2 regions of the Amycolatopsis sp. 3B14 genome follow, and region 1 is predicted to be linked to the other one. Evidence: riboswitches for the same ligand, from Rfam matches in the RefSeq annotation. Region 1 holds a riboswitch; the other holds the start of a gene.
What was found. Region 1 has a riboswitch for S-adenosylhomocysteine ahead of metH (methionine synthase). Riboswitches for the same ligand answer to the same signal wherever they lie in the genome.
Positions count from the first base shown of each region.

Region 1 (10,092 bases):
GGTGCGCGTGCATGGGGCGTGCGTCGGCGCGGGCATCGAGCTGGCGGCGTTCGCGGGCCGCGTGGTGGCGCATCCGAACACCGTGTTCCGGCTGCCGGAGGTCGCAATGGGCCTGATCCCCGGCGCGGGCGGCACGGTGAGCGTGCCGCGCCGGATCGGCCGGTGGCGCACGCTGTGGCCCGCGTTGTCCGGGCGGCCCCTGATCGCCGTGACTGCGCTCGACTGGGGCCTGGTCGACGCCATCGAGGACGGATTCTGACCGCTTTGCGGCCTAGCGTTCCGATCATGACCGACCGTGTTTCGTGGACCGCCGTCCAAGCCCGCCGGCTCGACCGGCACTTCCTGTCCCGCCCCGGGGCGAGCCCGGCGGACGTCGTCGCCGCGATGTGCGGCGCGCACGCCCAGGTCCGCACCGCCGCGGAGATGTCGGTCGCCCTGCGCACCGGCGGCACCACGGACGACGTCCGCGATGCGGTGGCCGACCACACGCTGATCCGCACCTTCGGCCCACGCGGCACTGTGCACCTGCTGCCTGCCGACGACCTGGCGTTGTGGACCGGTGCGCTTCCCGCGGTCCCACAACGTTCGACCATGCCGTCCGCGGTGCGGCTCACCGACGAGCAGACCGACCGGATCGTCGAGGCCGTCGCGGACGCGCTCGCCGGCGCCGAACTGACCGCCGACGAACTCACCGAGGCGCTCGTCGACCGTGTCGGTTCGTGGGCGGGAGACCTCGTCATGCCGGCGTTTCAGGGGTTCTGGCCGCGCTGGCGCCAGGCATTGGCGACGGCGGCGCACCGCGGCGCGCTGTGCTTCGGCCGCGACCGCGGGCGGCAGGTCACCTACACCAGCCCGCGCCGGTGGCTGCCCGGGTTCCGGCCCGCGGAGACCGAAACCGCGCTGACCGGCGTGCTCGCCCGGTACCTGCACGCCTACGGGCCGGCCACGCCCCAGCACTTCGCGCGCTGGCTGTCCGCTCCGGTGGAGTGGGCGTCGGCGTTGTTCGCCCGCAGCGCCCTGCGTCCGGTCGATCTCGACGGCGAGCGCATGTGGCTGAACGCCGACGACACGCTGCCGGGTAGGCGGACACCGCCCGCGCTGCGGCTGCTGCCGCTGTTCGACGCCCACGTCGTTGGCAGCTTCCCGCGGGAACTGCTCTTCCCCGGCGTGGCCGCGCACCGGTGCCTCGCCCGCGGGCAGGCCGGCAACTTCCCGGTGCTGCTCGTCGACGGCGTGGCCGGCGGGCTGTGGCACCAGCGCCGCTCCGGCCGGGCGGTCCACCTCACCGTCGAACCGTTCACGACGCTGAGCGCCGCGCACCGGCGCGAGCTGGACGAACAGGTGGCCCGGCTGGGGGAGGTCCTCGGCCGGGAGCCGCGGCTGACGATCGGCCCGGTGACGGTCGGCGCGCACGCCTGAGGTCAGCGGCGGGGGTCGACGTGGATCTTCGGCGCCCCGCCGGCGGGCCGGTCACCGGCGAGCACCGCGGCCACCTCGCCGAGGCCGACGGTGGCGGCGACCAGCGGCACCGGGTCGACCGCGCCGCTCGCGTACTGCTCGATCGTGCCGGCCAGGCCGGGGGAGGCCGAGAGCACGCCGACCGCGGTGACGTCCTTCAACGCCAGCAGGCGCGTGTCGAGCAGGCTCGGCCGCCCGGCCAGGCCGATGTAAACGACCCGGCCGCCCGGCTCGACCAGTTCCACCGCCCTGGCAGGCAGTTCCGGCGCCCCGGACGCGTCGATCACGGCGTCGAACGGCAGCTCCGGCAAGCGGTCCGGGGACCAGGCGTTCCGGAAACCGAGCGAGCGGGCGAACTCCAGCGACGCGGCGGTGGCGCCCAGCAGGTGCACCTCCGCGCCGGCCGCGCGGGCGAACATCGCGCACAGCAGGCCGATCGTGCCAGGGCCGAGGACGAGGACCCGGTCGCCGGGCCGCGGATCCGCGCCTCGCACCGCCCGCAGCGCGTTGCCGCCCGGCTCGACCATCGCGCCCGCGGCCGCCCCGACCGCGTCCGGCAGCGGGTGCAGCGCGGTCACCGGCACGGCGAGGCGCTCGGCCAGCGCGCCCGGCCGCCCACCGCGAATCCCGATCTCGGTGCGGGTCTCGCACAGGTGCTGGCGGCCGCCGCGGCACCGGCGGCAGGCGCGGCAGCCGAGCATCGTGTCACCGGTGACCCGCCTGCCCAGCCAGGCCGGGTCGACGCCGTCGCCGGATTCCACGACCGTGCCGCACCACTCGTGGCCCAGCCGCATGGGATGCCGGGCGTGCCCGTCGTGGAGGTAAGGCATGCTGCCGTCGAAGAACTCCGCGTCCGTGCCGCAGATCCCGGCCCGCGCCACGGCGACGACGACCTCGCCCGGCGCGGCGGACGGCGGCTCGACCTCGACCACGGCGCCCGCGCCGGGAGCGGTGACCACGAACGCGCGCATGGCCCGAGCGTAGCGGGAAAGATCCACTGTGGACGGCAATGGGCACAAAGTCCTCACTTTGAGGACTTCCGCCTTGCCCGGAACGGTCTTCCCGGGCGCATACTGGAGGAGCACGTGCGGGTGCTCGGGGCACCGCACGGCGGGGAAAGCGGGTTCCGTCGGGGGATGGTGCCCGCGGGAGGTCGATGCCCGGCCGGTCGGGGCCACTGGGCAGGCGGTCTCCGACGGCGGGCCGGCTTGGGGAAGCCGGCCCGCCGTTCTACGTTCCGGGTCGGTTCTCGATCGGGCCGGCTGCCACGAGCGCCTTGCCAACCTTGTCGCCGGACAGCATCCGCGCCCAGCCATCGAGCGTGTTCTCCAGCCCTGGCGTGACGTCGAAGACCATCCGCAGCGCGCCCCGCTCGTATCAGGGGAGCAGCCGGCGGTTCAGGTCCGGCCCGTGGTGGTAGAAGTCGGGGGAGAAGAAGCCGGTCATGGTGAGCCACTTCATCAGGATCTGGTCGAACCGCGCCGGGCCCGGCGCCGGCTCGTCGCGGTCGTACACGCTCAGCAGCCCGCACGCGGCGACCCGGCCGAACAGCGCCATGTTCCCCAGCGCGGCGTCCAGCACCGCTCCGCCGACGTGGTCGAAGTAGACGTCGATGCCGTCCGGGCACACCTCGCGCAGGGCCTCGCCGAGGTCGCCAGTGGTGCGGTCGACCGCCGCGTCGAACCCGAGCTCACGCAGCCAGGCGCCCTTCTCCGGCGAGCCGGTGATGCCGACGACCCGGCAGCCGTGCTGCTTGGCGAGCGCCCCGGTGACCCCCGAGGCCGCCGAGACGACGAAGGTCTCGCCCGGCTTCGCGGCCCCGTACCTCCCCGGTCGTGCTGTTCGTTCGTGTCGGGAGCAGGAACAGGAGCCCGCGCGAGGCATTGGGCGACCTCCTCACCTTCGGCCGGTTGCGTCCACATCGCGGGAACGGTTTTGGTGCCGCCGCGGGGCGTCCAGTACTGTGTTCGCCAGGCCGAGAGGCGCTGCAACGGACCCAGGTCCGCCACGCTCGGCCCCCGTGAACCGCAACAAGGGCGCCTCCCGACAGTTGGGAGGGCGCCGGTGGACACGACGAAGGCTCTGCGGGAAATCCTGAGCGACCGGGTGGCCGTCCTCGACGGCGCCTGGGGCACGATGCTGCAGGGCGCGGGCCTCACCCCGGCCGACTACCGCGGCGACCTGATCGGCGACCATCCGCAGGACGTCACCGGCGACCCGGACCTGCTCAACCTCACGCGCCCCGACCTGATCCTCGACGTGCACCGGCAGTATCTCGCCGCGGGCGCGGACATCACCACGACCAACACGTTCACCGCGACCAGCATCGGCCAGGCAGACTACGGCCTGCAGCACCTCGTCCGCGAGATGAACGTGCGCGGCGCCCAGCTGGCCCGCCAGGCCGCCGACGAAGCAGGCGGCAGGTTCGTCGCCGGCTCGATCGGGCCGCTCAACGTCACCCTGTCCCTCTCGCCGAAGGTCGACGAGCCGGCTTACCGCGCGGTCACCTTCGACGAGGTCCGCGACGCCTACGCCGAGCAGATCGCCGCGCTCGCCGAGGGCGGCGTCGACCTGCTGCTCATCGAGACGATCTTCGACACCCTCAACGCGAAGGCCGCCATCGCCGCGGCCCGCGAGGTCGCCCCGCACCTGCCGCTGTGGATCTCGGTGACGATCGTCGACCTGTCCGGGCGCACCTTGTCCGGCCAGACCGTCGAGGCGTTCTGGAGCGCGATCGAGCACGCCCGCCCGCTGGTCGTGGGTGTGAACTGCTCGCTGGGCGCCGAGGAGATGCGCCCGCACGTCGAACAGCTCTCCCGGCTGGCGGGCACCTACGTCGCCTGCCACCCCAACGCCGGCCTGCCCAACGCGTTCGGCGGCTACGACCAGACGCCGGACGAGACAGCCCGCATGCTGGGCGAGTTCGCCGGCAGCGGCATGGTCAACATCGTCGGCGGCTGCTGCGGCACCGGCCCCGAGCACATCGCCAAGATCGCCCAGGCGGTCTCCGGCGCGGCTCCGCGCGAGGTGCCGCCGCCGCGCACCCACACCCGGTTCAGCGGGCTGGAGCCGTTCGAGATCGGCGCCGACACCGGGTTCGTGATGATCGGCGAGCGCACCAACGTCACCGGCTCGGCCAAGTTCCGGCGGCTGATCGAGTCCGGCGACTACCAGGCCGCCGTCGACGTCGCGCTGGACCAGGTCCGCGGCGGCGCCAACCTGCTCGACGTCAACATGGACGCCGACCTGCTCGACTCCGAGCACGCGATGACGACGTTCCTCAACCTGATCGCCACCGAGCCGGAGGTGGCCCGCATCCCGATCATGGTCGACAGCTCGCGGTGGAGCGTGCTGGAGGCCGGGCTCAAGTGCGTGCAGGGCAAGGGCGTGGTCAACTCGATCAGCCTCAAGGAGGGCGAGGAGCAGTTCCTGCGCCAGGCCCGCCGAATCCGCGACTACGGCGCCGGTGTCGTCGTGATGGCCTTCGACGAGAAGGGCCAGGCCGACACCACCGAGCGCAAGGTGGAGATCTGCGCCCGCGCCTACGACCTGCTCACGCGCGAGGCCGGGTTCCCGCCCGAGGACATCGTCTTCGACCCCAACGTGCTGGCCGTCGCCACCGGCATCGCCGAGCACAACGGCTACGCCAAGGCGTTCATCGAAGCGCTGCCGCTGATCAAGCAGCGCTGCCCGGGCGCGCGCACCAGCGGCGGCATCTCGAACCTGTCGTTCTCCTTCCGCGGCAACGACGTCGTGCGCGAGGCGATGCACTCGGCGTTCCTGTTCCACGCGGTGCGCGCCGGCCTGGACATGGGCATCGTGAACGCCGGCCAGCTCACCGTCTACGAGGACATCCCCGCCGACCTGCTGGAACTGGTCGAGGACGTGTTGTTCGACCGGCGCGAGGACGCCACCGACCGGCTGGTGGAGTTCGCCGAGACGGTCCGCGGCCAGGGCCGCAAGCGGGTGGTGGACCTGTCGTGGCGCGAGGCTCCGGTGGCGGAGCGGCTGCGGCACGCGCTGGTGCACGGCATCGTCGACTACATCGAGGACGACACCGAAGAGGCGCGGCAGAACTTCGCGCGGCCACTGGAGGTCATCGAGGGTCCGCTGATGGACGGCATGAAGACCGTCGGCGACCTGTTCGGCTCGGGCAAGATGTTCCTGCCGCAGGTGGTCAAGAGCGCGCGCGTGATGAAGCGGTCGGTGGCCTACCTCGAGCCGTTCATGGAGGCGGAGAAGGAGGAGCTGCGCCGGTCCGGGCAGGTGAGCACCGAGCGCGGCCAGGGCAAGATCGTGCTGGCCACCGTGAAGGGCGACGTGCACGACATCGGCAAGAACATCGTCGGCGTCGTGCTGGGCTGCAACAACTACGAGGTGATCGACCTCGGCGTGATGGTGCCCGCGGCGAAGATCCTGGACACCGCGGTCGCCGAGAACGCCGACGCGATCGGCCTGTCCGGGCTGATCACGCCGTCGCTGGACGAGATGGTGTCGGTCGCGACGGAGATGCAGCGGCGCGGGCTGAAGATCCCGCTGCTGATCGGGGGCGCGACCACGTCCCGGCAGCACACGGCGGTGCGGATCGCGCCGGCGTACGACCACACGACGGTGCACGTGCTGGACGCGTCGCGGGTCGTCGGGGTGGTGTCGGACCTGCTCGACCCCGACCGCGCGGCGGCGCTGGACACGGCGAACCGCGCGGAGCAGGAGCGGTTGCGTGAGCAGCACGCGGGCAAGCAACGCCGCCCGATGCTCACGCTGGAGCAGGCGCGGGCCAACCCGGAGCGGGTGTCCTTCGACGACCTGCCCGTGCCGTCGTTCACCGGGGTGCGCGCGGTGTCGCCGGGGTTGCCCGCGCTGCGCGAGATGATCGACTGGCAGTTCCTGTTCCTCGCGTGGGAGCTGAAGGGCAAGTACCCGGCGATCCTGGAGCAGCCGGTGGCGCGCGAGCTGTTCGACGACGCGAACGCGCTGCTCGACGAGATCGTCGCGAACGAGCTCCTGGAGGCCCGCGGTGCCTACGGCTTCTGGCCCGCGCACAGCGAGGGCGACGACATCGTGCTGGAAAACGGGGTGCGCTTCCCGATGCTGCGCCAGCAGACGTCCAAACCGGACGGTCGCGCGAACCGCTGCCTCGCCGACTACGTGGCGCCTGCGGGGGACCACCTCGGCGGGTTCGCGGTGACCGTGCACGGGGCCGAGGAGCTGGCGCGCCACTACGAGTCCCAGAACGACGACTACCGGGCGATCATGGTGAAGGCGCTGGCCGACCGCCTGGCCGAGGCGTTCGCCGAGTCCATCCACCTGGAGGCGCGGCGGGAGTGGTTCGAGCCGGACGCGCAGCCGTCGCTGGCGGACCTGCACGCCGAGCGGTTCCGCGGGATCCGGCCCGCGCTCGGCTACCCGGCGAGCCCGGACCACAGCCAGAAGCGGGAGCTGTTCGACCTGCTCCAGGCGTCGGACCTGGGCCTCGGGTTGACGGAGTCGTTCGCGATGACCCCGGCGGCCAGCGTGAGCGGGCTGATCTTCGCCCACCCGGAGTCCCGGTACTTCACCGTGGGCCGCCTCGGACGCGACCAGGTGACCGACTACGCCCGGCGACGCGGACTGCCGCAGCCGGAAATCGAGAAGTGGTTGCGCCCCAACCTGGACTACGATCCCGCGGAGTGACGATCTCCGAGGAGCTCCGTGACACCGATGTGGTCGCGGAGCTCCAGTTGTGGTTCCCGGCGCCCAGCCTCGGCGATGCCGTGACGGCCTGCCAGCACTTGATCGCGGCGCTGGGAGCGTGGCGGTTTTCGATCGGGCCGGCCAACAGCGATCCGCCGGGACCGTACGACGCCCGGCTGCTGATCCGGTCCCGATCCCGGGACGGCGAAAGCGGGATCCAGGCGATCCGGCGGGTGGCGCTCGGGCACCTGGAGGTGATCGGGCTGGACCCGGCGCTGCTGGAGGTCACCGAGATCGGCGGGCAGCCCTTCGGCCGCGTCTACCGCGCCGAGTTGCCGGACGGCACGTTCGCGACGATGTTCGTCAAGCGTGGGCAGGACCCGTTCGGCACCGAGCCGGAGGAGATCGAGGTCGAAGAGCTCGAACCGCTCGGCCCGGAGGGCGGGTTCGACGAGGACGAGATCCGTGAACTGATGGAGCTGGCGCACGCTGCCACCAGCACGCGGGTCGTGATCGTCGCGGAAATATCCGGCGCGGACGGGATCGATGCGCGGGACATGGTGCGCGGGCTGGCCGGCGAGCTCCGGCGGCACACGTTCCCGTCGGAGGAGGACATCGAGGTCAGCGAGCCGCGGCGGCGGCCGAGCGGCACGGTCGAGGTCGCCGCGCTCGTGGGTGGCACCGAGTGGGAGGCGTTCGAGGCCGTGGAGGCCGCTGCCCGGGCGCTGCGGAGCTTCACCTGGCTCGAGCCCACCACGGTCGACGATCCCCATCGCGGGGACCACTTCGCCGTCGAGGCGGTTCCGCAGGCGCAGTTCGTCCGGCTGGAGGTTCACGCGGCGACGGGACTCGGCGTGGTCGGTTGAGGGTTTTGGTCACCCGGTCAGGTGGTAGTCCGCCCGCACGGCCGACTACTCACTCAACGGGGCGTGAGATGCATCTGGAATACGAGCACGCGGCGGCCTCCGGGCTGCGTCGTTACGTCAACACCGTCGCCGAGGAGCTGGGCTGCAGCGGCGAGGCCTACTACGCCCACCTGGACCCGCCGCCGGCGTACGCCTACCTCGCGCTCGACGACCGGCTGCGCGACCACCCCGCCCAGGACACGGCCCTGGTGTGGAACGAGCACGACGGCTGGGCGGTGGCGATCGAGACCACGGCCGGGCACGAGCTGAGCGTGGTCCGCTACTACGGGACCGACCTGCTGCCGCCGCCTCCCGAGGTCGCCCGGTTCGTGGCCGAGGTCTTCGAGGGCCGCGCCCCCGACGCGGCGCCCGTGGGCACCACCGACGGCGCCGCGGTCCGCCAGCACCTGGCCACCTACGCGATCCCGTACCAGGATCGGCCTGCGCAGCGGCCCGGACGGCCCGTCGAGCGGTCGCGCCGCGGCCCGGCCCGCTGATCCAGGCGGCACCCCACCGCGGCCGGCGCCTGAGCGCGCCGAGACCACCATCCACGTCCTCCCCGGAAACCGTTGCAGCGCCGGGCACTTTCCGGCACACTGCCGCAATCGCACCACCTGGGGAGGAATCGTGGTCGCGCGCACCGGGGTCGTCGTCGTGGGGGCCGGGCCCGCCGGGCTCGGCCTCGCCAACGTGTTGCGGGACAGGGGAATCGGCTGCGTGGTGCTCGAGGAGCAGACCCGCGCCTTCATCGAGGCCCGCCCGCGCGCCGGGTTCATCGAGGAGTGGGCGGTGCGCGCGCTCGACGAGCGCGGCCTGGCCGACAAGCTGTTGTCCACCGCGCCGAGCCAGGGCCGCTTCGAGTTCCGGTTCGAAAACGGCCGCCACCCCTTCTCCTACGAGCAGTGGGCCGGCCAGCGGCACTTCGTCTACCCGCAGCAGCTCCTCGTCACCGACCTGGTCGCGCACTACGCCGACAAGGGTGGCGACATCGAGTTCGGGGTCCGGGACGTGGCCGTGCACGACATCGAATCGGCCAAGCCCGCGGTCACCTTCACCGCAGCCGACGGCACCGCCCGCCGTCTCGGCTGCGACTTCATCGCTGGCTGCGACGGCGCGCAGGGCGTCACGCGGCGTCACCTCGCAGGCAACCTGCTGACCCACGACTACGGCATCGGCTGGCTGGCGCTGCTCGCCGAGGCGCCGCCCAGCGCCGACGGCGTGCTGTTCGGCATCCACCCCCGCGGGTTCGCCGCGCACATGGCGCGCACCCCCACCGTCACCCGCTTCTACCTGCAGTGCCCGCCGGGCGACTCCGAGGACAACTGGCCGCACGAGCGCGTCTGGTCCGAGCTGCACCAGCGGCTGGGGGTGCCGGACGGTCCGCTCGTCGAGGGCGAGCTGATCGAGAAACGCGTCCTCGACATGCACAACTACGTCCACGAGCCGATGTCCCGCGGCAGGCTGTTCCTGGCAGGCGAGTCGGCGCACCTGGTCGCCCCGATCGCGGCGAAGGGCCTCAACCTCGCCCTGCACGACGCGTTCCACCTGGCCGAGGCGATCGAGGCCCACTACGGCGGCGACGACGGCCCGCTGGCCCGCTACTCGGACACCTGCCTGGCCCGCGTGTGGCAGTACCAGGAGTTCTCGCAGTGGCTGTCGGACATCTTCCACAGCTCCACCGTCGACCCGCCGGCCGACCCGTTCCGCGCCCGGCTGGCGCAGGCCCGGCTGCGCCGTCTGCTCGGGTCGCCCGCCGCGGCGGCCTCGTTCAGCGAGATATACATCGGCAAGGCCGCGGATTTCTGACCAATCCCGTGCGGTGATCCACGCGGCATGGCAGGCTGCCCCGTAACGAAACTCGCGAGTGCGGAGTCTCCTCGGGCAAAGGCGCCCGGGCGACGAGGAGGACCATGGCGGGGGACACGGACGTCGATGCCGACCTGATCGAGGCGGTCCGCGCGGGCGACCTGCTCGCCTACGACCGTCTCTTCCGGCGGCACCTGCCCGCGGCGCGCCGGGTGGCGTCGATGATGTGGCGGGACCGGTCCGAGGTGGA
Region 1 covers NZ_JBHZEN010000024.1:79,987-90,078, reverse strand. The annotation lists gene ACCP09_RS15445 (enoyl-CoA hydratase/isomerase family protein) at 1-259, shown strand, start outside; gene ACCP09_RS15440 (winged helix DNA-binding domain-containing protein) at 286-1,419, shown strand; gene ACCP09_RS15435 (zinc-dependent alcohol dehydrogenase) at 1,422-2,429, opposite strand; gene ACCP09_RS15430 (hypothetical protein) at 2,689-2,814, opposite strand; gene ACCP09_RS15425 (zinc-binding dehydrogenase) at 2,836-3,342, opposite strand; S-adenosyl-L-homocysteine riboswitch at 3,430-3,507, shown strand; gene metH (methionine synthase) at 3,523-7,131, shown strand; gene ACCP09_RS15415 (hypothetical protein) at 7,128-7,997, shown strand; gene ACCP09_RS15410 (DUF6292 family protein) at 8,066-8,533, shown strand; gene ACCP09_RS15405 (4-hydroxybenzoate 3-monooxygenase) at 8,664-9,842, shown strand; gene ACCP09_RS15400 (sigma-70 family RNA polymerase sigma factor) at 9,947-10,092, shown strand, end outside.

Region 2 (10,092 bases), on a different contig from region 1:
CAGCGAGAAGATCACCAAGGTGCAGCAGCTGATGCCGTTGCTGGACAAGGTGATGCGCGCGCCGCGGCCCCTGGTGGTGATCGCCGAGACGGTCGAGGGCACCGCGCTGAGCATGCTCGTGCACAACCACGTCAACGGCACCTTCCAGGCGTGCGCGATCCGGGCGCCCGGTTTCGGTGACCGGCGGCTGCACAAGCTGGAGGACCTCGCCGCGGTCGTCGGGGGCGCGGTGCTGTCCCGGCAGTCCGGGTTCACGCTGGAGACGATGACGCTGGAGCACCTCGGGCGGGCCCGGCAGGTGCGGGTGACCGAGAACAAGACCACCATCGTCGGCGGGGCGGGGTCCGCCGACGACGTCGAGTTCCGCGTCACCCAGCTGCGGGCGGAGCTGGAGCGCGCCCAGTTCGGGGTGGACGAGGACGTCCTGACCGAACGCATCGGCGCGCTGACCGGGAAGGTCGCGATGATCCACGTCGGCGCGGCCACCCCGGCCGAGCTGAAGGAGTTGCAGCATCGGGTCGAGGACGCGTTGTCCGCGACCAGGGCGGCGATGGCGGAGGGCATCGTCGCCGGTGGCGGGGCGGCGTTGCTGCACGCCGAGAAGGTGCTGGCCGACACCGGCCTGGCCGGTGACTACGCCACCGGGGCGGAGATCGTGCGGCGGACGCTGGCCGAACCGGCGCGGCTGATCGCGGCCAACGCCGGCTACCCGGCCGACGAGGTGGTGGCGCGCACGCGCGACCTCGGCCAGGACGAGGGTTTCGACGCGTTGCTCGACCGCTACGGCAACATGATCGAGATGGGGATCATCGATCCCCTGCGGGTGTGCCGCTCGGCGCTGCAGAACGGCGCCTCGGTGGCCGGGCTGCTGCTCACGACCAACTCGCTGGTCGCCGAGGAGCAGACCCCGTGGGGCGGCAGCCCCGCGCTGATGACCGAGTTCGGTCCGCTGGACGAGGGGCTGCACCAGCCCTCGCCCGATTCCTCTACGCCGCAGTCGCTCGGGATGGGCCCGTCGGTGGGCTGATCCCGTGCCCGTGAGGTGGAACGTCATGTCAGAGACAACGCACAGCACCAACGTCCATCCGGAATCCGTTCCCCACGTCCAGGACCTGCGGGCGATCGTCGAAGCTCCCGGTCACCCGGCGAGCGTCGTGGTCGGCGCGGGCGGAGATCCGCTGATCCTGGCCCTGCCGATCTTCGCGGTCGGGTCGCTGGCACTGGGCATCGCGCTGACCGGGGTGATGCTCCCGCTGGCCGCGCTCGGCGCGGTGCTGCCGATCGTGCTCTTCGCGACCGGCGTCGGGCTGATCATCTCAACGGTGTGGGCGGTGCTGCTGGGGCAGACGATGGTCGCCGGCATCACCGGCACGTTCGGCGGGTTCTGGCTGAGCCTGGGCGGGTTGCTGCTCGGCCTGACGCACAACTGGTTCGGGCTGCGGCCCGAGGTGGCGGTCCAGACGCAGGAGATGTTCTTCATCTGCTGGGCGTGCCTGTTCGTGTTCCTCCTCGTGCCGTGCCTGCGGTTGCCCGCGGTCTACCCGCTGATCGTCGGGCTCGTGGTGGCCGCGCTGGCACTGGGCGCGACGGCGCTGCACGTGGGCGACGCGTCCCTGTTCAAGTTCTCCGGATACGTGGTCCTGGCGTTCGCCGCGCTGGGGTTCTACGCCTTCGTCAACGTCGGGCTCACCGCGATGGGAGCCCGCAAACCCTTCCCGCCGCTGGGCAGGCCGCTGCTGTCCTGACGGTGGTCGCGAGCGTGCGCCGGGAGCCGGCCGCGACTCCCGGCACACGCGCCCATCAGGCTCCGGGCAGCGGCACCCGCAGGCTGGACGTCCCGGTGAGGTCCAGCCACGCCGCGTCCGGGCCGCGCACCAGCTTCAGCACCACCGCGTCGCAGCCGGCGCAACGGGCCACCAGGCCCGGCGCGTGCCGGTAGACGCGCAGCGACGCGACCGCGTCGACGCGGCCGCAGGCCACGCAGCGGGTCGTGGCGGCGGTGATGTCCACGGCGAAAATCTCGCCGGCCGGGCCGGCCAGGACGTTGCCGTCTTCGAAGGGCTCGCTCATGTCAGCTCCCGCTGGGCCCGAAGCGTTCGGTCTTGACGCGCCGCGGATCGTGGCCGAGCGCGACGAGCACGTTGGCCACCGCCTCGACGAACCCGGTGGGCCCGCAGACGAAGCACTGCGGCGCGAACTCCGCGGGCCAGCCGGCGGTGTTGACGTCGGCCACCCCGATCCGGTGCGGCTCGCCCGGCCAGTCCGCCGGGCCCTTGCGCGAGTAGACGAACGTGACGTCCAGCCCGGCCTCCGGGCGGCGCAGCTCGCCGGCGTAGTACACGTCCTCCGGGGTGCGCACCGAGTACAGCAGCTTGAACGGCGCCCTGCTGCCTGCCTGGCGCCGGGCCCGGACCATCGCCATCAGCGGCACGATCCCGGCGCCGCCCGCGACCAGCAGCACCGGATCGGGTGACGCCGGCCGCCACACGAACCACCCGCCCACCGGGCCGCGCAGCTCGACGGGGTCGCCGGGCGCGAACACCTCGGTCAGGAACGGCGACACCTCGCCACCGGGCACCCGCTGCACGGTGATCTCGACGCGCTCGCCGTCGGCCGGCGCGGCGATCGAGTACGTGCGTGTGGTGCTGTAGCCGTCCTCGGCGGTGAGCCGGACGTCGACGTGCTGCCCGGCCAGGTGCCCCGGCCAGCCGGGCACGTCCAGCACGAGGGTGCGCGCGGTGGGCGTCTCGTCGCGCACCTCGGCGAGCCGTCCCACCCGCCACGCCAGCTTGCCCTGGACCACGTCAGTCCCCCTGGTAGCGCTGCTCGCGCCACGGGTCGCCGTAGCTGTGGTAGCCCGCGGCCTCCCAGAAGCCCAGGTCGTCGTCCAGCATCAGCCGCAGGCCCTTGACCCACTTCGCCGACTTCCAGAAGTACAGGTGCGGCACCAGCAGCCGGGCCGGGCCGCCGTGCTCGGCCGGCAGGTCCTCGCCCTCGAACTCGTAGGCGATCCACGCCTGGCCGTCGAGCAGGTCCTCCAGCGGCAGGTTCGTCGTGTACCCGCCGTGGGATTCGGCCATCACGTAGTCGGCGGCCGTGTCCACGTCCGCCAGCAGGGTGTCCAGCGAGACGCCGCGCCACCTGGTGCCGAACTTCGACCACCGCGTCACGCAGTGGATGTCCACCGTCGGCGTCTCCGACGGCAGCGCCTTGAGGTCCGCCCACGTCCACTCGTGCTTCTGCCCGGTCTCGGTGGTGACCGTGAAGCGCCAGTTCTCCAGCCGCACCCGGGGCGTCGGCCCGGCGGAGAGGACGGGGAAGTCCTCCACCAGGTACTGCCCCGGCGGCAGCTTCTCGTCCGCCGACCGCGCCCGGCCCTGGAACCCGGGTGTCACAATCCCCATCCGCTTCCCCTTCCTCGTCCCGCGAGTCTATGCCGTGCTTTACTAGAACGTGTTCTAGTCGTCGGGGACGGGAGGCTGTCGTGCGGTTCGGGGTCGTGTTGTTCACCAGTGACCGCGGGATCACGCCCGCCGCGGCGGCGAAGGCGGCCGAGGACGCCGGGTTCGACTCGTTCGCGGTGCCGGAGCACACGCACATCCCGGTCCGGCGGGAGGCGGCGCACCCGGGCACCGGCACCGCCGAGCTGCCCGACGACCGGTACCTGCGCACCCTGGACCCGTGGGTCGCCCTCGCCACGGCGGCCTCGGTGACGACGCGGATCACTCTGTCGACCGCGGTCGCGCTGCCCGCCGAGCACGACCCGATCACCCTGGCCAAGACGATCGCCTCGCTCGACCACCTGTCCGGCGGCCGGGTCGTGCTCGGCGCCGGGTTCGGGTGGAACGTCGACGAGCTGACCGACCACGGCGTCCCGGCCGGGCAGCGGCGCGCGGTGGTGCGCGAGTACCTGGAGGCGATGCGGGCGCTGTGGACCGACGAGGAGGCCGCCTACGAGGGCGCGCACGTCCGGTTCGGCCCGTCCTGGGCGTGGCCGAAACCGGCCGGGGAGGTGCCGGTGGTGATCGGCGCGGGCGGCACCGAGCGGACGTTCGCCTGGATCGCGCGCTCCGCCGACGGCTGGCTCACCACGCCCCGGGACCACGAGCTGGACGACAAGGTGCGGCTGCTGCGCAAGATCTGGCAGGACGCGGGCCGGGCGGGCGAGCCGCGGGTGGTCGCGCTCGCCGGGCGGCCCGACGCGGAGGTGCTCGCGCACTGGCGCTCGCTCGGGGTCACCGAGGTGCTGTTCGGGCTGCCGGACCGGGACGCCGACCAGGTCGCGGCCTACATCGCGAAGCTGGGGGAGCGGCTGCGGCCGGGCTGATCAGGCGCGGGACCGGTAGGCCCGCATCTTGTGCCGCGCCCCGCAGATGTCCATGCTGCACCAGACGCTGTTGCCGGCCGGGGAGCGGTCGTAGAACAGCCACCGGCACTCCGGCGCGCGGCACGGCTTCAGCCGCCGCGCGCGGCCGGTCACCTCGGCGCGGAACAGCACGTCGAGCAGCCGCGCGATGAGGCCGTCGACGCCCTCGCCCGCCGGGGCCAGCGCGGGACCCGGCCAGCGCGGCCCGGCGACGGTCGAGGCTGCGAATTCGTTCAGCTCGCCGGCGACGTCCGCGCCGTCCAGGTGGTCGCGCAGCGTCTCGCGGAACCGGACCAGCCGCGCCAGATCCCGCTCGTCCAGGGTCAGCTCGCCCAGTTGGTGCTCGGCCAGCCAGCCGCGGGCCGACCCGGGCGTGCCGAAGTGGTCCTCGCCGTGGAGGAAACGCGCCGAGTTGCCGAACACCTCGAGCGGACGCAGATCGTCCGGCGCGGCGGGGCGCGAGTAGGCCATACGGGCAGGTTACCTAGCCCGCCAGCCGCCCCACCGCCACGAACACGCAGACCGCCAGCACCAGCAGGTTGACCGCGCTCGTGCGGTACTCGCCCAGCTTCGCGTGGCTGATCGCCGCCCCGGTCATCACGACGGCGAGCCCGATCGCGGCTGCCGGCGTGAGCACGGGCGCGATGCCGGTCGCCCCGGGCAGGACCAGCCCGAGCGCCGCGGCCAGCTCCGCGGCGGCGACCGCCCGGATGACGGGCAGCGGGAAGAACACCACCCCGGTCTGGCCGGTGTCGAGCATCCGCTGCTTCGACTGGGTGGACTTGAGCACTCCGGACACCAGGAACAGCGCCGCGAGCAGCCCCTGGCAGATCCACAACACGACGTTCACCTGACACGCCTCCTTTCGTCTCACCCACCGGACGAGGCCGCCCGGGCTAACGTGACGGCATGGCCAACGAGGACGAGGCACGCGACTGGAACGGCGACACCGGCCGCTACTGGGCCGACCACGCCGAGCACTACGACGCGATGCTCGCGCACCTGACCCCGCACCTCCTCGACGCCGCCCGCATCGAGCCGGGCGAGCGGGTCCTCGACATCGGCTGCGGGTGCGGCACCACCACGCTGCTCGCGGCCGGGCGGGGCGCGGCCGTCCTCGGCGCGGACCTGTCCGGCCCGATGCTCGCCGTGGCGCGGGAGCGCGCCGCCGGGGTCGACGGGGTGCGGTTCGAGCAGGCCGACGTGCAGGTCCACGACTTCGGCGCCGGCTCGTTCGACCTCGCGCTCAGCCGGTTCGGGGTGATGTTCTTCGACGACCCGCTCGCCGCCTTCACCAACGTCACGCGGGCGCTGCGGCCGGGCGGGCGGCTGGCGTTCCTGTGCTGGCAGGACCTGCGCGAGAACGAGCACCGCGTGCTGGCGCTGGATGCGATCGCCCCGCACGTCGACACCGCCGATGCCGTCCCGCCCGGCCCCGGCCCGTTCTCGTTCGCCCAGCCGGGCTACCTGCGCGAGCTGCTCACCGGCGCGGGGCTGACCGGCATCGCCGTGGACGACGTCCGGGCGCCGGTCCGGCTCGGCGCCGATGCCGCGGCGGCGGCCGATTTCCTGCGCCGCGGCGCGATGCTGCGGACGATCTTCGGGCGCTACCCGGCGGAGACGGTCGAGCGGGCGGTCGCCGCGCTGACCGAGGCGCTCGTCCCGCACGAGACGCCCGACGGCGTGCTGCTCGGCGCGGCCACCTGGCTGGTCACCGCGCGCCGGCCGTGACGGCGGAGGAATCCCTTCTGGACACCGCACGCTGACTCCACAGTGGAGGAGTGGGGTTCGTCTCGCGGGCCCGGAAAACGATTGCTCCTGCGGTAAATTGGGGCAACGTGCCCGCTGATCCGCTGCTCACCCTCGGCCCGTGGCAACTGCTGTTCCTCGTGGTGGCCGGTGTCGGGGCGGGTCTGACCGGTTCGATCGCCGGGCTCGCCTCGCTGGTGTCCTACCCGGCGCTGCTGGCGATCGGGGTGCCGCCGGTCACGGCGAACGTGACCAACACCGTCGCGTTGATGGGCAACACGGTCGGCTCGGCGGCCGGTTCGCGTCCCGAGTTGCGCGGGCAGCGCGCCCGGTTGCTGCGGCTGTGCGCGATCACGGCGGTCGGCGGCGCGGCCGGCAGCGCGTTGCTGCTGCTCACCCCGGAAGGCACGTTCGCCTACATCGTCCCGTTCCTGATCGGCGGCGCGTCGATCCTGCTGCTGTTCTCCCCGCGGCTGGCCGAACGCGCCGGCCGCGGCGACGGCGGGCTGACCGCGGGCACCGCGACGGGCGCGTTCCTGGTCGCGATCTACGGCGGCTACTTCGGCGCGGCGGCCGGGGTGATCATGCTCGCGTTGCTGTCCGCCGCCTGGGCGCAGCCGCTGGCCAGGACGAACGCGGCGAAGAACATCGTGACCGGCGCGGCCAACCTGGTGGCCGCCGTGGTGTTCGCGTTCACCGGCTCGGTGCTCTGGCCCGCGGCGGCGGCCCTGTGCCTCGGTCTGGTCGCCGGCTCCTTCGTGGGACCCGCGGTGGTCCGCCGCCTGCCCGCGGCCCCGCTCCGGGTCGCGATCGCGCTGGCGGGCATGGGCCTGGCCGTCACGCTGGCCTGGCAGGCCTGGAGCTAGAAGTGCTACCTTCGCGGGCGGTGCCGAGAGGCGCTGCGACGGGCCCGGCCCGCCACGCTCGGCACCGTCTCCCGCAGCAAGGGCGCCTTCTCACCCGAGGAGGCGCAGATGCTCGTCGGACACCTCGCCGCGATCTTCCGCTACCCCGTCAAGTCCATGGCCGCGCAAGCACTGGACGAGGCCGCCGTCTCCTGGCACGGCCTCGACGGTGACCGGCGCTGGGCGTTCGTCCGGCCGGGCCAGGAGTCGAACGGCTTCCCCTGGCTCACCATCCGCAGGCGCAACGACCTCGTCCGCTACCAGGTCGTCGGCGAGTCCCAGGTTCGCACCCCGGACGGCAGGCTGCACGACGTCACCGATCCCGCGCTCGCCGCGGAACTGGGCGCCGCGCGCGTCCAGAAACTCGACCGCGGCACGTTCGACAGCGCGCCGTTGTCCCTGATCACCACCCGCAGCGCCGGTGCCGAGCCGCTGCGCTTCCGCCCCAACCTCCTGATCGACACCGACGTGCCCGAGGAGGACTGGATCGGCCGCACGCTCCGCATCGGCACCACCCGCATCCGGGTCGACCGCCGCGACCGGCGCTGCGTGGTCGTCAACGTCGATCCGCGCACCGGCCGGCGCGACCCGGCCGTCCTGCGCCGCATCGCCCGCGAGCACGACATGTGCCTCGGCGTCTACGGGTCCACTGTGGAACCGGGCACGGTCGGGGCCGGGGACGAGGTTGTCGTGCTAGCGTGAGCGCGCCAGTCGTGCCCCGCGAGGGGCCAGGGAATCCGGTGCGAATCCGGAACTGACGCGCAGCGGTGAGCGGCGACGGGCGGGACAACGGCCACTGGACCACGCGGTCCGGGAAGGCGTTCCGCCCGGACGACCCCGAGTCCGAAGACCTGCTGGCACCCCCGCCACGGGGGAGACCGCCGGACCGGGCTCCGCGCATGAGCCCTCGACGCTAGGGGCCGCTGTGCGCCGATCGATGACCTTCCCACTGCTCGCCGCCGTGCTGGCGCTGTCCGGGTGCGCGAGCACCACCCCCTCCGGGGCCACCGCGGCGGTGGTCGTGGACAACTGCGGCCACCAGGTCCGCGTGCCGGAACCGCCGCGGCGGGCGGTCGCGCTCAACCAGGGCGCGGCGGAGATCATGCTGTCCCTCGGCCTCGCCGACCGCATGGCGGGCACCGCCACCTGGACCGATCCCGTGCTGCCGCACCTGGCCGCGGACAACGCCAAGGTGCCCCGGCTCGCCGAGAACTACCCGTCGTTCGAGACCGTGCTCGCCGCCGAGCCGGACTTCGTCGCCGCCTCGTTCGGCGCCATCCTCGGCAAGGGCGGCGTCGCGACCCGCGAGCAGTTCGAGCAGCTCGGGGTGCCCGCCTACCTGTCGCCGACCGAGTGCGCGAAGGACACCAGCGGCGGCGGCGACGGCAGGCGCACCGAAACGCTGACCATGGACGCCGTCTACACCGAGATCCGGGACCTCGCGCGGATCTTCGGCGTCGAGGACCGCGGCGAACAGCTGGTCACCAGCCTGCAGGAACGGATGCGGGCGGTCGCGGGCGCCGGTGCGAACGCCCGGCTGATGTTCTGGTTCGCCAACTCCGAAGCCCCCTACCTGGCGGGTTGCTGCGGCGCGCCCGGCATCATCACGACGACCGTGGGCGCCCGCAACGTCTTCGACGACACGCGCGAGGAGTGGCCGCAGATCAACTGGGAGACGGTCGCCGAGCGCGACCCGGACGTGATCGTCCTCGGCGACCTCACCCGCCGTTCGCAGACCGCGGAGAACGCCGCCGCCAAGATCGCGTTCCTGGAGTCGCACCCGGTGACCCGCGACCTGGCCGCGGTGCGGAACAAGCGGTACGTGCTGTTGTCCGGGCAGGCGATGAACCCGACGCTGCGCACCGTGGACGGCGCCGAGCAGGTCGCCGCGGCGCTGCGCGGGTTCGGGTTCGCCAGGTGACGCGCACCGCGCGAGTCCTGCCGCTGTGCGCCGGGGGTCTCGCGCTGCTCGTGGTGTCGGTGGCCGTCGCGGTGACGATCGGCCCGGCCGGGATCGGTGTGGGCGACGTGTATGCCACCGTCCTGGCCCACCTCGGCTTCGGCGAGCCGGTGCTCTCGCCGGTTCGCGACGGGATCGTGTGGCACCTGCGGATCCCGCGCGCCCTGCTGGCCGCCGTGTGCGGGGCGGGTTTGGCGGTGTGCGGGGCGGTCATGCAGTCGCTGCTGCGCAACCCGCTCGCCGACCCGTTCGTGCTCGGGGTGTCCTCGGGCGCGTCGACCGGCGCCGTGCTGGTCGTGGTGCTCGGGGTCGGCGGGGGAGTGGTGTCGTTGTCGGCGGGGGCGTTCGCCGGGGCGGTGCTGTCGTTCGGGCTCGTGCTGTTGCTCAGCCAGACGCTGGGCGGCACCACCGAGCGCGTGGTGCTGTCCGGGGTCGCGGCGATGCAGCTGTTCTCCGCGCTGACGTCGTTCGTCGTGCTGACGGCCGGGGACGCGGAAACGACGCGGGGCGTGTTGTTCTGGCTGCTCGGTTCGTTCAGCAGCGCGTCGTGGTCCGAGGTCGGCGTGTGTGCGGCGGTGCTGGTCGTCGCGCTGCTGGTGTGCTTCGGCCACGCCCGCACGCTCGACGTGCTCGCCTACGGCCAGGACCTCGCCGCGGCGCTCGGGGTCGCGCTGACGCGAACCCGGATCGTGCTGATGTGCGTCACCGCGCTGCTGACGGCCGCGCTGGTGAGCGCCTGCGGGGCGGTCGGGTTCGTCGGGCTGGTGCTCCCGCACGCGGCCCGTGCGCTGGTCGGCCCTGGCCACGGACGCCTGCTGCCGGTCACCGCCGTGGCCGGCGCGGTGTTCCTGGTGTGGGTGGACACGCTGGCGCGCACGATGCTCGATCCGCAGGAGGTGCCGGTCGGCGTGGTCACGTCGATCATCGGCGTGCCCGCGTTCGTGGCCGTGCTGTACCGCAGCCGTCCACAATGGACGCGGCGGGTGGCAGCCTAGATTTTTTCACCACCCGAGCAGCTTGCGCCGCCTCAGGTTCCGCTACTCGCACCGCTAAGCAAGCAGCCGCCACTGGTCACCTGATCGCGTCGCGGCCGGCGTCGGTGAGTTTGGCGG
Region 2 covers NZ_JBHZEN010000021.1:57,320-67,411, forward strand. The annotation lists gene groL (chaperonin GroEL) at 1-1,027, shown strand, start outside; gene ACCP09_RS11515 (GPR1/FUN34/YaaH family transporter) at 1,053-1,745, shown strand; gene ACCP09_RS11520 (DUF6510 family protein) at 1,801-2,070, opposite strand; gene ACCP09_RS11525 (ferredoxin reductase) at 2,072-2,803, opposite strand; gene ACCP09_RS11530 (sulfite oxidase-like oxidoreductase) at 2,805-3,404, opposite strand; gene ACCP09_RS11535 (LLM class F420-dependent oxidoreductase) at 3,485-4,327, shown strand; gene ACCP09_RS11540 (CGNR zinc finger domain-containing protein) at 4,328-4,837, opposite strand; gene ACCP09_RS11545 (DoxX family protein) at 4,851-5,216, opposite strand; gene ACCP09_RS11550 (class I SAM-dependent methyltransferase) at 5,276-6,097, shown strand; gene ACCP09_RS11555 (sulfite exporter TauE/SafE family protein) at 6,205-6,981, shown strand; S-adenosyl-L-homocysteine riboswitch at 7,001-7,076, shown strand; gene ACCP09_RS11560 (MOSC domain-containing protein) at 7,090-7,722, shown strand; cobalamin riboswitch at 7,712-7,893, shown strand; gene ACCP09_RS11565 (ABC transporter substrate-binding protein) at 7,958-8,941, shown strand; gene ACCP09_RS11570 (FecCD family ABC transporter permease) at 8,938-9,975, shown strand; gene ACCP09_RS11575 (hypothetical protein) at 10,052-10,092, opposite strand, start outside.
Region 2: another riboswitch for S-adenosylhomocysteine. It lies ahead of ACCP09_RS11560 (MOSC domain-containing protein); the one in region 1 lies ahead of metH (methionine synthase).